DNA from 2 places in the Aliirhizobium sp. YIM B11859 genome. Region 2 is predicted to be linked to the other one. Evidence: riboswitches for the same ligand, from Rfam matches in the RefSeq annotation. Region 2 holds a riboswitch; the other holds the start of a gene.
What was found. A riboswitch is a leader RNA that binds a small molecule or an ion and turns the genes downstream of it on or off. The one in region 2 is predicted to bind thiamine pyrophosphate.
Positions count from the first base shown of each region.

Region 1: another riboswitch for thiamine pyrophosphate. It lies ahead of thiB (thiamine ABC transporter substrate binding subunit); the one in region 2 lies ahead of AC2GXZ_RS18650 (YkoF family thiamine/hydroxymethylpyrimidine-binding protein).

Region 1 covers NZ_JBXHAY010000007.1:222,500-230,036, forward strand. Annotated here, with positions in the region: gene AC2GXZ_RS24525 (thiamine diphosphokinase) at 1-199, shown strand, start outside; gene AC2GXZ_RS24530 (ABC-F family ATP-binding cassette domain-containing protein) at 209-2,026, shown strand; gene AC2GXZ_RS24535 (response regulator) at 2,206-2,658, shown strand; gene AC2GXZ_RS24540 (VOC family protein) at 2,760-3,155, shown strand; TPP riboswitch at 3,255-3,361, shown strand; gene thiB (thiamine ABC transporter substrate binding subunit) at 3,402-4,412, shown strand; gene AC2GXZ_RS24550 (thiamine/thiamine pyrophosphate ABC transporter permease ThiP) at 4,434-6,077, shown strand; gene AC2GXZ_RS24555 (thiamine ABC transporter ATP-binding protein) at 6,070-6,777, shown strand; gene AC2GXZ_RS24560 (M48 family metalloprotease) at 7,194-7,537, shown strand, end outside.
Region 2 covers NZ_JBXHAY010000004.1:463,924-471,460, forward strand. Annotated here, with positions in the region: gene AC2GXZ_RS18625 (FAD-binding oxidoreductase) at 1-1,047, opposite strand, end outside; gene AC2GXZ_RS18630 (RHE_PE00001 family protein) at 1,200-2,306, shown strand; gene AC2GXZ_RS18635 (ABC transporter substrate-binding protein) at 2,334-3,353, opposite strand; gene AC2GXZ_RS18640 (ABC transporter ATP-binding protein) at 3,350-4,129, opposite strand; gene AC2GXZ_RS18645 (ABC transporter permease) at 4,126-4,932, opposite strand; gene AC2GXZ_RS18650 (YkoF family thiamine/hydroxymethylpyrimidine-binding protein) at 4,955-5,563, opposite strand; TPP riboswitch at 5,557-5,669, opposite strand; gene AC2GXZ_RS18655 (TetR/AcrR family transcriptional regulator) at 5,784-6,452, shown strand; gene AC2GXZ_RS18660 (bifunctional allantoicase/(S)-ureidoglycine aminohydrolase) at 6,591-7,412, shown strand.

The sequences.
Region 1 (7,537 bases), on a different contig from region 2:
ATCGCTCTTTTCCGTCCTCGGTTTTTCGGCCCTTTCGGGCCTCGATATTTTTGGCGCGCGATATCCGCTCAAGGATTTCTCGCTGCCCTTCGGCTCCTCCCGCACGGTATCCAACGTTGCAGAAGGGCCGGTCGAATTCCATCTAACAGACGGCAGGGCAATGATCCTTGCCCGCCCCAACGATTTTTCCGGAGCATAAACGGTCCTCATGGCACCTCCCATTCTCAAGCTTGACGACATTTTCCTGAGCTTCGGCGGCCCGCCGCTTCTGGCCGGCGCAAACCTGCAGGTGGAGCCGGGCGACCGCATCTGCCTCGTCGGCCGCAACGGCTCGGGCAAGTCGACGCTGATGAAGATCGCCGCCGGCATGGTCGAGGCGCAGTCGGGCGAAGTGTTCCGGCACCCCTCGGCGACCATCCGCTATCTCGAACAGGCACCGGATTTCGGCAGTTACACGACGGTGCAGGCCTATGCCGAATCCGGGCTTGGCCCGGGCGACGATCCCTATCGCGTCACCTATCTGCTCCAGCATCTGGGCCTGACCGGCGAGGAAGACCCGGTCCGCCTGTCCGGCGGCGAAGCCCGTCGTGCAGCCCTTGCCCGCGTCATGGCGCCGGAACCCGATATCCTGATGCTCGACGAGCCGACCAACCATCTCGACCTGCCGACCATCGAATGGCTGGAAGACGAGCTGCGCAAGACCCGCAGCGCGCTTGTCGTCATCAGCCATGACCGTCGTTTCCTTGAAAAAGTGTCGAACGCCACCGTCTGGCTCGATCGCGGCACCTCGCGCCGCCTGTCCCGCGGTTTCGGTCATTTCGAAGCCTGGCGTGATCAGGTTCTCGAAGAGGAAGAGATCGAGCAGCACAAGCTCGGCAAGGCGATCGAGCGCGAAGAACACTGGATGCGCTACGGCGTCACCGCGCGGCGCAAGCGCAATATGCGCCGTGTCGGCGAATTGCAGGCCATGCGTGCCGACTATCGCGGTCACAAGGGACCCCAGGGTTCCGTTCAGGCTTCGGTCGCCGAAGGGCGTGAATCCGGCAAGCTGGTGGTCGAAGCCGAAAACATCACCAAGACCTATGACAAGCCGATCGTCGCGCCGTTTTCGATCCGCGTGCATCGTGGCGATCGCATCGGTCTCGTCGGTCCGAACGGCGCCGGCAAGACGACGCTTCTGAAAATGCTGACCGGCCAGCTGATGCCGGATGAAGGCTGGATCAAGCTTGGCACCAATCTGGAAATCGCCACGCTTGACCAGAAGCGCGAGGATCTCGATCCTGAAGATACACTGTCCCATTATCTGACAGACGGCCGTGGCGAGACGCTTCTGGTCAACGGCGAGCAGCGCCATGTCGCCGGCTACATGAAGGAATTCCTGTTTCAACCTGAACAGATCCGCACGCCGATCAAGAACCTTTCGGGCGGCGAGCGTGCCCGGCTGATGCTGGCGAGAATGCTGGCCAGGCCCTCCAACCTGCTGATCCTCGACGAACCGACCAACGACCTCGATATCGAGACGCTCGACCTGCTGCAGGAGATCGTCGCTGGTTATAACGGCACCGTCATCCTCGTCAGCCACGACCGCGATTTCCTCGATCGTACCGTCACCTCGACCATTGCTCCCGCCAATCCGGATGCTCCGGATGGCCGCTGGATCGAATATGCCGGCGGTTATTCGGATATGCTGACCCAGCGCAAGGGCGCTCAGGACGAGCGCCGCCGCGCTGAAAAGGCAGCAGAAAAGCCGAAGGCCGGGGCAGCAGCAGCCGACGCGCCCAAGGCCAAGGGCAAACTTTCATTCAAGCAGAAATTCGCCCTCGAAAACCTGCCGAAGGAAATGGAAAAGGCGCAAACCGAGATCGCGCTGCGCGAAAAGAAGATGGCCGACCCCAACCTCTTCACCAAGGATCCAACGACCTTCAGCAAGCTCGTCTCCGAAATGGAAAAGCTTCGTGAAAAGGTCGCCAAGATGGAAGAGGAATGGCTGGAGCTCGAAATGCTGCGCGAGGAGATCGAGGGCTGAACCTCGATCTCCTCACCATAAAATTAAATATTTGTTAGCCTTAACAGATAGTTACCCAAAGAAAACAGTGTCTCGCTGCGGAACAATCTGCCGCTCCCGACGTTCGGTAGTCAGTTCGGTTGCAAAATTTGGCAACCGCCGGACTTGAGTTGAACCGAGTTGAAGCGTGGAGATGTGCAATGCTGACAAATGTATCACGTCGTCGGCAGGCCAGTGAGGCAATGAACCAGCGCGTTATGATCATCGAGGACGAGTTTCTGATCGCCCTTGATGTCGCCGACACAATCGAGCAGATGGGATTGAAGGTCGTCGGCTTTGCCAGCGCCCGCAAGCACGCGCTGGCACTTGCACCCTATGCCGATATCGCCCTTGTCGACGTCAACCTGACGGACGGCCGCACCGGACCGGAAATCGGCAGGATCCTTGCGGAAGAATATGGTCTGACGGTCGTTTTCATGACTGCCAACCCGGAAGATATTGCCGACGGAGTGCAAGGCGCGCTTGGCGTTTTGACCAAGCCGGTCATGCCTGACGTGGTCGAAAAGACCGTCGACTACGCGATCGCCAACCGGCTGGGCGGGATGGCGGTGGTACCGCGCGAACTGAAGGTTTTTAAGAGCAACGATCACTGAAATTAAAAATTCGGCATGGACGTGTCGGATTACTGCAGCATCTTCCGTCTTTGAGGAGACGGCGCCGCTGAAGGCGCCGGATCGGGATGGAGGAAAACTGAATGCGGATGATTTTCGTCAACCTGCCGGTGGCAGATCTTCAAGCCTCGACGACCTTTTATACGGCGCTTGGCTTCACCAAGAACCCCGATTTTTCCGACCATACGGCAAGCTGCATGGTCGTCAGCGAGCAGATCTATGTGATGCTGCTGACCCATGAGAAGTTCAAGGGCTTTATCAATGGCGAGATTTCCGATGCAAAAAAGGCGACGGAAGTGCTCACCTGCCTCACCGCATCGGACCGCGACGAAGTAGACAGCTTCAAGCGGAAGGCGCTTGCCGCCGGCGGTTTCGAATGGAAGCCAAATCTGGAAATGGGCCCAATGTACGGCTGTAGTTTCCAGGACCCCGACGGGCATGTCTGGGAGATCATGTACATGGACATGTCGGCCACCTGACATTCCCGCATAGCTTCATCGAAGCCTATGCCGGCCCCTCTTCCCGGCCCCTCTTACCGACCCCCCTTGCCAGTTTGAAGAGAGGCCGTTACATCTTTGCACGCTCTAACGGGGTGCCCTGCGTCAGCAGGGCTGAGAGACCTTACGGTCAACCCGCGGAACCTGATCCGGTTAACACCGGCGGAGGGATTAGACGGCTCATCACCAGCGCCTATTCCCCATTTCGTTTTTTGAGAGGAGGCGCTGATGCGCAGGATTTCGACTTTTCTTCTGGCGGCCGCAGCCGCGGCTTTTGCTCCCTTTGCCGCTGAGGCTCAGCAAAAGACGCTGACCGTCTACACCTATGAAAGCTTCATCTCCGACTGGGGTCCCGGCCCGAAGATCAAGGCCGAGTTCGAAAAGACCTGCGCCTGCACCGTCAATTTCGTCGGCGTCACCGATGGCGTGGCGCTGCTCACCCGCCTGAAGCTCGAAGGCGCCGGTTCCGATGCTGATATCGCACTCGGCCTCGACACCAGCCTGATCACGGAAGCCAAGGCGACCGGCCTTTTCCAGCCCGCAGGCGTCGATGTCAGCGCCGTCAAGGTGCCGGGCAATTACGCAGACGACACTTTCATCCCTTACGACTACGGCCACTTCGCCGTCGTCTACGATACTCAGGCAGTCAAGACGCCGCCGAAGAGCCTGAAGGACCTCGTCGACGGCGACGCTTCCCAGAAGATCGTCATCGAAGACCCGCGCACGTCGACACCGGGCCTGGGCCTGCTGCTCTGGGTCAAGGCCGTGTATGGCGACAAGGCCCCGGAAGCCTGGGCGAAGCTCAAGAACCGGGTCCTGACCGTTACTCCCGGCTGGTCGGAGGCCTATGGCCTGTTCACCAAGGGCGAAGTGCCGATGGTTCTGTCCTACAACACGTCGCCCGCCTATCACATGGTCGAGGAAAACAGCGATCGTTATCAGGCCGCAGCCTTTTCCGATGGTCATTACATCCAGATCGAAGTCGCCGGCATCCTGAAGAATGCCAGGGACAAGGATCTGGCGAGAAGTTTCCTCGCCTTCCTCATGTCGCCGGCAGCACAGGACATTATTCCCACCACCAACTGGATGATGCCTGTCGCCACACCGTCGAAGCCGCTTCCCGATGCGTTCGGCAAGCTGGTCCAGCCGGAGAGAACGCTGCTGATCGGCTCCGACGAGGTGGCAAAAAACCGCAAGGCCTGGATCGACGAATGGCTGACTGCCATGAGCAAGAACTGATCCGGACGGCAGGGCTTGCATTTGCTGACGAGGAAAGAGCGACGACGAAGCATTGGCGCGGGTCTGACCGCGCTTTTCGCCGTTGCCCTGTTCGTCGGCACCGCGATCGTCGCGTTGCTGGCCTGGGATGGCGACCAGTCGGTGGACCGGCTTTTCACCGCCTATACCTGGCGCATCCTGCGGTTCACCCTCTGGCAGGCGGGGCTTTCGACGCTGCTTTCAGTTTTGCTGGCCATTCCGGTGGCACTGGCGCTGGCGCGGCGCCCGCGCTTTGCCGGTCGCATCTGGATCCTGCGCCTGATGGCACTGCCGATGGGGCTGCCGGCACTGGTCGGCGCGCTTGGCCTTCTCGGCGTCTGGGGCAGGCAGGGCACGCTCAATAGCTGGCTCACTACCGCCGGCCTCGACCAACCGATCAGCGTTTACGGCCTTTCCGGCATTCTTCTGGCTCACACTTTCTTCAACATCCCGCTCGCAACCCGGCTGCTGCTGGCCGTGCTCGAACGATTGCCGGCTGAATACTGGCTGCTGTCGGCAAGCCTTGGGATGAAGCCGCTATCGATCTTCCGCCTCATCGAATGGCCGACCTTGCAGCGCGTAGTGCCGGGCGCTGCCGGCCTGGTTTTCATGCTCTGCGCCACCAGCTTCACCCTCGTCCTCGTGCTTGGCGGCGGCCCTGCGGCAACGACGCTCGAAGTGGCGATCTATCAGGCGCTGCGCTTCGATTTTGATCCGCCCCGCGCCATCGCGCTGGCTTTCCTGCAGATCGCCGTCACCACGGCCGTCATCGGACTGATCGCGCTCCTGCCAGCGCCGACCGAAACGCTGCGAACAGCCGGCCGCAGGGCACAGCGGCTCGACGGGCGATCCGCCAGCGCCCGACTATGGGATAGCGTGGTGATTGCCGCAGCCTCCCTTTTTGTCGCCGCACCGTTGATGTCGGTGCTCGCCGCCGGCATTCATGCCGATCTGATAAAACTCCTTTCCGGCCCGCTCTTCCTGCGCGCTGCCGCGACCAGCATCGTCATCGCGCTTGTCGCGGCTTTCCTCGCCGTTGCCGCATCGTTTGCCATCGTCACCGCACGGCAGGCCATCGGGGACCGGCAAGACCCCTCATTGGCCGCAAGAGCCCTGTCGTTATCGCTCGCCGGTATGGCGTCGCTCGTCCTCGTCATCCCGCCAATCATTCTGGGCACAGGCTGGTTTCTTACTCTTCGGCATTGGGGACTGACGGGCAGCACCCTCGCCGGCCTGGCGCCGTATCTGGTCGCGGCCGTCAATGCGATGATGGCACTGCCCTTCACTATCCGCGTCCTGCAGCCAGCACTTGATGATCACGGTCGGCAGACGGCCCGCCTGTCGGCAGCACTCGGGATCACCGGCCCGGCCAAATGGCGACTGATCGACCTGCCTGTTCTGCTGAAGCCGACATTGACCGCCCTCTCCTTCGCCATGGCCCTGTCGCTCGGCGACCTCGGCGCCGTGGCACTGTTCGGCTCCAGCGAGCTCGTCACCTTGCCCTGGCTGGTCTACAGCACGTTATCGAGCTACAGGACCAACGACGCGGACGGGCTGGCGCTGATCCTCGGTATCGTCTGCCTTGCATTGACGATCCTTGGCACCGCCGGCTCACGCGAGGGGCGGAGGGAGCCACATCATGGATGACGGTATCGTGCTTGATCGCGTGAGCCTGAAGCTCGGAACAACCGGTTTCAGCTTTGATTGCTCGATCGGCAAAGGATTGATCACCGCCATTGCCGGCCCTTCGGGTGCGGGCAAATCGACTTTGCTCAATCTGCTCAGCGGCTTCGACACCCCGCAATCAGGGAGCATCGTCATCGAAGGCCGCGACTATACCGTAAGCCATCCGTCGGAACGGCCGGTCTCGGTCGTCTTCCAGGATCACAACCTGTTTGCCCATCTCGATATCTTCACCAATGTCGCGCTCGGCATCAATCCTTCGATGAAGCTGTCTGTTGAAGACAGGGACCGTGTCGAGCAGGCCCTGACCCGCGTCGGCCTTGGCGGCTTCGGCAAACGTTTGCCGGGCTCCCTGTCGGGCGGCGAAAAGCAGAGAGCAGCCTTTGCCCGGGCGCTGGTGAGAAAAAAGCCTGTGCTTATTCTCGACGAACCCTTTGCCTCGCTTGATGCCGCTCTTCGCCTTCAGATGACCGAACTCCTGCTGGATCTGCATCGCGAGACGAAAAACACGGTGGTGATCGTCACCCATGATCGGGGCGAAGTCGAAAGGCTTGCGGATGCCGTGTTGCTGGTCGAGCACGGTCGGGCCGTCTCGCAACTACGCGTCGTCGACTATCTCTCCCGTTTCGGTCCGGCAGCCGCACCGCAGTCTGGCGCTTCATGAACGCCTGTCATCAACCGTGCTGACCGAATGCCACAATTTGGACGTGGGCGGATGCCATCGGCGTTTGACGTATTTTTCTTTTCAGACACAGTAGGCGATACATATTCATTTAGGAATATCTGTGCAGCTGGCGCAAAAGACGGTAAGCGACGGCAGGCGGAAAACGAGACTTAGGCAAGTCGGATAGAACTGTTTAACGGTTTTTCACGATATGCTGTGAAACAAAGACTTAAGGCGTAACGAGCGAGCTCCCAGGGTCGCGACACGCTTTGAGCGCGACGGCAGGACGCCGAAGCGTAATTCCGGAGATGATGGTGCAGGCGAAGACGGTAAAGACGGACCATGCAAGGCGGCAAGGCCCTTGGCAACGTGCCCGCGTAATCCGCTCCGCAGCGGCGTTGTGCTTTGTTACGTCGATGCTCTACGGCTGCCAGTCGATTTTCGATCAGGCCTATACGCCGAACGTCTCGCCCTCGGACAATCCGCAGACCGTCGACGAGGTCCAGAAAAATGATCCGCGTGCCCAGATGGGCGCTCGAGAACATCCGCGGATCGTCGCGAGCTACGGCGGCGAATACCACGATGCCAAGACCGAGCGTCTTGTCGCGCGCATCGCCGGCGCGCTGACTGCCGTCTCGGAAAATCCGAGCCAGTCCTTCCGTATCACCATCCTGAATTCCCCGGCGATCAACGCCTTCGCCCTGCCGGGTGGTTATCTCTACGTCACCCGCGGCCTTTTGGCGCTCGCCAACGATGCATC
Region 2 (7,537 bases):
GCGGTTCATCGGCAGGCTGATATCGAACTGGGCGCTGCCGGGAATAAGCCGGTCGAATTCGTAATTGGCCTCGCGATAGGCCCAGAATTTCTGCCGGTCCTGCAGCGACTGGGATATCAGCGCATCGGAGATCAGGCCCTCTTCCAGCAGCGCGCCGAGCGCCTCGGTAAACCTGTCCTGCGCCGCCTGATCGTCGCCGAGAGCCGCCTCGATCAGTAGCGTGAGTTCCGTCCGTGGTTCGAACGGTTCGGGCAGGGACGTGTATTGTTCGGTCACTTCCATATATTCGCGCCACATGCCCTCGAAGGTCATCAGCTGGCCGGGGAACTGGCGGTCGAGAGCCGCCAGCGCCTTTGCCGCATCGGCGACGCTCGCTGCGGCACACAGGGCCGTCTGCAGCGCCGGCGGGGCGGGGACCAGGGCCAGGCAGACGCGGGTGATGACGCCGAGCGTGCCTTCGCTGCCGATCATCATCTGCGGCCAGTCATAGCCGGTATTGTTCTTCATCAGCTTGTTGAGGCCGTTGAGAACGGTGCCATCCGAAAGGACGGCCTCTATGCCGAGGACATTGCGGCGGGTCACGCCATAACGCAGCGCCTGCACACCACCGGCATTGGTCGCCACATTGCCGCCGATCGTGCATGTACCGCGCGCCCCGAGATCGACGCCATAATGCAGACCTGCCTCCCTTGCGGCGTCTTGGACCTGATAGAGGGGCGTGCCGGCGAGAACCGTCATCGTGCGGCTGGCTATGTCTATTTCCTCGATACCCTGCAGCCGTTCCAGCGACAGGGCGATTTCGCCGGCCTGGGGATGCGCGCCACCTGCCAATCCGGTCAATCCTCCCTGAACCACGATCGGCTGCCCCGCCTTCGAGCAGAGCGCGAGAACCTTCGATATCTCCTCGGTGGAGGCGGGAATGACCAGAAGGGCCGGGCTGAGTGGCGGGATCTCGGCTGCGTCGGACCAGTAACGCTGCGCGATGGCATCGCCTTCCCGCACGAAATTGTCGCCCACCATGGCCCGCAGCTGCGCCTTCAGATTCATTCCATTCTCCTGTATTCACACCGCTCGGCGCGAAAGCGCCTTTGTCCTCCGCTTTACGACGAATGCCCGATGCAAGTCGATCGAAAGGCAGTTCGCCGCAGGCGAACCATTCGCTATCATGGGGGCGACGATTCTGGGATAATTTACGTGCCATGCGCTACAATCTTGCGGATTTGCCTATTCGCCGGCTGATCGGGCCGGTGACAAGAGCCACCGCGGTGACCACCCGCCTGGACGAGCGCGTGTCGCATTCGTCCGTTGGAGCAGGCTGGATTGAGCGTTCGCATTTCACCGACGCGGCAGCGTCGCTCTGGATCGACGGGGAACTGGTGCATCTGGAAGACCTCGTCCTGCACGATGCGGCGATGGGCATTCGTGCGCCGACCCATGAATTGACGATCGCTTACGATATCCTGCGAACCCGCCGCCGGATCATGGAATATGAGCCCGGATGGGCGCTCAGCCGGGACGGGTTGCGCCGGTTATGCGGCGTAAGAGGTGAGCCTATGCCGGACGCGGCGGTAGAGATCCCGGTGATTGAGAATGACGAGGAAACCGGTTCGGAGGGCGAACCTCAGGATCCGCTGGCCGAGTACCTGGCGGAGATCGACGCGGTAGTCGCAAGAAGCGAGGCTGCGATTTCGCGCGCCCTTGCGCCGGGTGCTGCGAGCCACAGGAAAGACCGGGAGCCGTTTCTGTACGAGCCTGACTGGGACGAGGATGAGCGTCTCGATGAATGGCTGGTGGTGCTGGACGATAGCGCCGATCTGCCGCCGGTGCTGAGGGTCGCACTTCTGATCGACGCCTGGAGCCAGCTTCAGGTTCTTCAGCACGCGCCATGGCTCGGCCGCCTGCTTGCCGCGTCGCTTCTGAGACGGGAGGGTGTCACCTCCGCTCACCTTCCGACAATCAATCTTGGCCTGAAGCAGGTCGGCCGCGAGGAGAGGGCAAGCAGGGACCGCAATACCCGCCTTGTCGCTGTCCTCGACGCAATTTCCGAAGCGGGTGAGACGGGATTGAAGGAGCATGACCGCCTCGTGCTTGCCAGACAGCAAATGCAGCACCGGATCACGGGTCGTCGGCAATCGTCGAAACTGCCGCAACTGGTCGATCTGGTCCTGTCCCGTCCGATGGTGTCGTCAGGCATGATTGCGCGGTCGCTCTCGGTGACGCCACAGGGGGCTCTGAAGATTGCATCGGAACTGCATCTGCGAGAACTGACCGGGCGCGGCAGGTTCCGCGCCTGGGGTATTATCTGACGCCGCAGATCTGTCCCCTCTCGCGTATCAGGACGAGGGTAGAAACGCGTTGGTAAAATACGTTCCGAAATCCGGTTTTGTTTCTAGCGCTGTACCACCGGGGCCCTTGAGAATACCGGATTTGTAGGCATAGGTGCCGATCGCCTCGAATTTCGATGGGTCGATCTCACCGATCTTGCCTGCGGTGCTCAGCAGATATCCGCCGTCGATCAGCGCCTGAAGCGATGCGCGGATGAATTTGCGGTCGGTGAGCGCATCGCTATTGGCGGACATCAGCAGATCGGTTGCCTCATCGGGATGCTCGACTGCATAGCGGTAACCCAGGCGGGTGGCCTGCAGGAAAGCCCTTGCATCCGTCGGGTTTTGATCGAGATACGCACGGCTTGAGCCGATCAGCGTCGTGTGCTCGTCAGGAACACCGAAATCGGCATAGCGGAAAGCGCGCTGGTTCAATCCCTCCATGTCCGCCTTGACGCCCTCCCATGTGTAGACTTCCAGTGTGAAGTCGACGGCGCCGTTCTCGAGCGCCTGATAGGCGGATGTGCCGAGCGTGACCGTTTCAAACTCTCCTTTGCCGCCGTCGTTGCGGATGATCGAGGAGATTAACGCGTTTTCCCATGCCGAACCGAACCCGCCGTAGGTCTTGCCGTCGAGATCGCGCGGTCGGTTGATATCCTTGCGACCTCCCTTGAAGACGACGCGACCGGTCTCTGTCTGCACCACTGCATAGGTGCCGACGAGATCGGCGCCGGCAGAGCGCTGGGTCAAAAGCCCGATTGAGCCGAGAATGCCGAAATTGGCAACCCCGTTGGCAACCAGGGTGCCGGCCGATGTATCCGTGTAGGGCAGGATTTCGACCTCGAGCCCGGCCTCCCGATAGAAGCCCTTGTCGCGGGCGACGAAGAGACCGATGTGATTGGTATTGGGGGTCCAGTCCAGCGCGACCGACACCTTGGAGGACGTCTCGGCACGCAGCGGCGTAATCTGCGCAGCAAGCGCGGCAAATGCCGCCAGAGTGGCGCGACGGCTCAGTAACAACGGGCTCATGGCATTTGTCCTTCCTGAAGTTGATTGGCGGGCGAGAGAAGTGTCGCGAGTATCGAAGCCTCAAGCTTGGCAGTCTCGGCGTAGGTCGTGGCCACGCCGAAGCGCGGGCGTGAAGGCGTGATGTCTACTGTGCGGACAATGCGTGCCGGGCGCGGTGAAAGAAGATGGATGCAGTCGGAGAGCATCACGGCCTCACGGACATCGTGGGTGATGAGGATCACGGTCCAGCGATGTTTCAACCACATCGCCTCGAGCCAGATTTGCATCTGGTTGCGGGTCAGCGCATCAAGTGCACCGAAGGGTTCGTCCAGCAGGAGTATCGGTCTGTCTTGCACGACGGTGCGCAGGAGCGCTGCGCGCTGGCGCATGCCGCCGGACAGCGCATGGGGATAATGTCCCTCGAAGCCATAGAGGCCGAACTCCTCAAGCAAGGGTTCGACCTTTTGCCGTGCCTGCCGGCGACCCATGCCCTGAACCTCGAGGCCAAGTGTCACATTGTCCAGAATTGATCTCCATGGCATCAGCGCATCGCGCTGCGGCATGAAGGCGAATGGGCTGGCGGCTGACGAAAGTGTCCTTCCGTCGAAGAGAACATTCCCATGCTCGGCTTTTGTCGCGCCGGTCAGGACTTTGAAGATCGTCGATTTTCCCGCGCCCGACGGACCGAGGATCGAGACAAATTCGCCAGCCACGATATTCATGGAGATCTCGGTCAGGACCTCGATGTCGCCATAGCGCAACGAAATATCTTCCAGCGAGAGAAGCGGGGGCGTCATCGTTCCTGTCTCTCCGAAGGGTCAATCCAGGGGGCGGCCAGCCGCTGGACCAGCCGGGTTGCACCGAAGAGGATCAGTGTCAGCATCGAGCTCACCAACACCGCGGCCAGCACAAGATCGGGACGGAAATTATTCTTCGCGTTCAGCATGTAGATGCCGAGACCTCTGGCGGCACCGGCATATTCGGCGAAAATGGCCGCGACCACTGCATAGGTGATCGAAATCCGCAGGCCGGCGAAGAAGTAGGGCAGAGCGGACGGCAGTCGTGCCAACCGAAAGCGTTTCCAGCGCGATGCACCCATGGATGCAAGCAGATCCTCGATCTCCCGCTCGGTTGCCGCATAACCCTCGCACAGTGCGACCAGCATCGGAAAAAACGTGACGAGCGCGACGAGCAGGATTTTGGGCAGGAGGCCGAAGCCGAACCAGAGGACGACGAGCGGTGCGATGGCGACCAGCGGCAGGGTCTGGCTGATGACCAGGATCGGAAACAGCATTCGTCGCAGGAGTGGAGAGAAGTCGACGAATATTGACAATACGAAGGCGGCGAGAATCGACAGAGAAAATCCGAGTGCCGTCGCCCGGATCGTCGGGATCGTATTGGCCCATAGCGCTTCGCGATTTGTCCAGGCTTGCAGAACAACCTGAGACGGTGCCGGCAGAGTGCCGGTGCCTATGCCCGACAGGTGGCAATAGATTTCCCACGTTGCAGCGAGACCGCAGAGCGCGATCATCGCCGGCAGAGCCCGGACTATCGGATTGCTGGACATGCGCTTGCGCATGCCGAAAGATGGTAACGACATGGATCTGTCCGGACGCTTTTGCTTAGACCCTGGACGGGCTGTTGGCCGACACGGTCAAGTCTATCGTCACGTGCCCCTGGGGTGGCCCGAACCGCACGAAAGCCTCGCCGATGGTTGCAAAAACCGGCGCTGCGTCGCCGCGCAGCTTGGTGCAGAAGTTTTTCGACCTGTCGAAGACGCCGGACGCCTTGATGAAATCGATGCAGCCATAAATCTCGTCCATATGCTGGTCGATGCCGAGCGTGTAGAGCGAAAATTGCGCGGCGGCCGGCTGGCCGGAGGATGGAATACTGGAAACTGCCGCCAGCGCCTGAGCCTTGCGCTCCTCGAGCGGCGGCATCGGGCCGTTCATCTCCGGCACCTGGCAGATAGGATCGTCAGGTTCCCCGGGGCAACCGCGCGAAAGAGTGGCATGCAGGACGCAATGCTTGCCGGTTATTGCGGCCGCAACGAACAGATCGCGCATGGCGGCAAAGACGATATCAGGCGTGCCGACAAGCAGCGTCGAGATATCGTCCGTCTCGATTCGCAGCTTTTCCCGATAGGGATCGAGTGCCGAAAGAGAGCCTAGAATGACGCCGACGAAATCGTCGGACATCGGGTAAAGAGAAATCTGCGCGCCGGAAAACATCGCTTGAACCTCGCTCCGCTGGCATTATCCAGATCAGCTTGAAGGGTCCGTGATCATGGCGATCGCATCTCAGCCCCGGCAATACGGAGCACCCCTGTTTCATTCTTGATAGACCAGAGCGGATGAGATTGGCAAGAGCTATGGTGTTGAATGTGGTGGTGAGGCGGAGTAGGACTATCGCAGTCATGCTCCTTGTTTCAAAACATTGAATTTACCCGCAATGCCCGCCAGACCCCAAATCCGCAGAAAGAATGATCCTGAGCGGACCAAGGCTGATATCCTCGATGTCGCCACGGAGGAGTTTGCAACGCGGGGCCTTGCCGGCGGTCGCATTGATGCGATTGCCGAAAAGACCCGAACCTCGAAGCGGATGATCTATTATTATTTCGGCGGCAAGGAAGATCTCTATCTGGCAGTGCTCGAGAGATCCTACCGGCAGATTCGGACGATCGAGGCAGATCTCGAACTGGATTACCTTGCGCCCGACGAGGCGTTGCGTGTGCTGATCTCTGAAACCTTCGACTACGACGAGGCGCATCCCGATTTCATCCGCCTGGTCAGCAGCGAGAACATCAATTACGCCGCACATATGCGTCGATCGGAAACGCTTCGCGACCTCAACGTGTCGATTATCAACACGCTTGCGACGATCTTAGCTCGGGGAGCGGCAGAGGGAATTTTCCGGCGCGAAGTCGACCCCATCGACGTGCATATGCTGATCAGCGCCTTCTGTTTTTTCAGGGTTTCAAACCGTCACACGTTCGGAACGATCTTCCGGCGTGACCTGTCAGAGCCGGCACTGATGGGGCTCCACAGGCGGATGATTGCTGATACCGTGCTCAGCTATCTCATGACGCCGGATGTGGTTTCGTCCGGCTCGGAGCGCTGATAGTGCGCGGGCGAACGGCTTGACACAGCTTCTTCCTGTTGCCGGGCGTTTGCCGCATTGGCGATATCCGTTGTTTTTGACGATTGCTGAATCGCCCGACCCTGCTTAAACCAAGGGGATGACAGACGGGGACAAAGCATGACAGACGGCAGATATTTTTCTTCGGTCGGCGGCCTGCCGCCGCAGACACAGCTTCTTTCCAGCAAGGCGGTTTTTACCACGTCCTATGCCGTCATTCCCGGCACGGTGATGAGCGATATCGTCACCAGTGTTCTGCCGCATTGGGAAAAGACCCGCGCCTGGATCCTCAGTCGGCCGCTCACCGGCTTTGCCGAAACCTTCTCGCAATACATCGTCGAGGTTTTGCCGGGTGGCGGCAGCACGCGGCCTGAGCCTGATGTCAGGGCCTCGGCGGCAATCTTCGTCGTCACCGGTGAATTGAGCATCGAATTCGACGGTCAGCGCCACGCGTTGCGTGAAGGCTCGTTCGCCTATCTGCCGGCCGGTTCACCCTGGACGCTGCGCGGTGAAGGTGAGGGGCCCTGCCGGTTTCACTGGGTGCGCAAGGCCTTCAAGGTCGTTGATGGGCTGGAGGCTCCGCCGGCAATCTTCACCCATGAAGACGAATGCGTGATGGACCCGATGCCGGACACCGATGGTCGGTGGGCAACGACGCGTTTCATCGATCCGTCGGACGTGCGCTACGACATGCATCTGAATATCGTCACCTTCGAACCGGGCGCAATCATCCCCTTCATGGAAACCCACATCATGGAGCACGGCCTCTACGTGCTGGAGGGCAAAGCGGTCTATCGGCTCAACCAGGATTGGGTCGAGGTCGAAGCCGGCGATTACATGTGGCTGCGCTCCTATTGCCCGCAAGCCTGTTATGCGGGTGGCCCCGGGCGTTTCCGCTACCTGTTGTACAAGGACGTCAATCGTCACGCCGATCTTTGGTAGGCAATGAAGGGCGCGGCATCCGTTGCGCCTTTTATGATCCATGTCGGGTCATAGTGGTGCCGGTTTAAGCCTTGTCTCCAACTTATAATATCTCTACGGTCGTCATGTATGACAAGGTCGGTTTA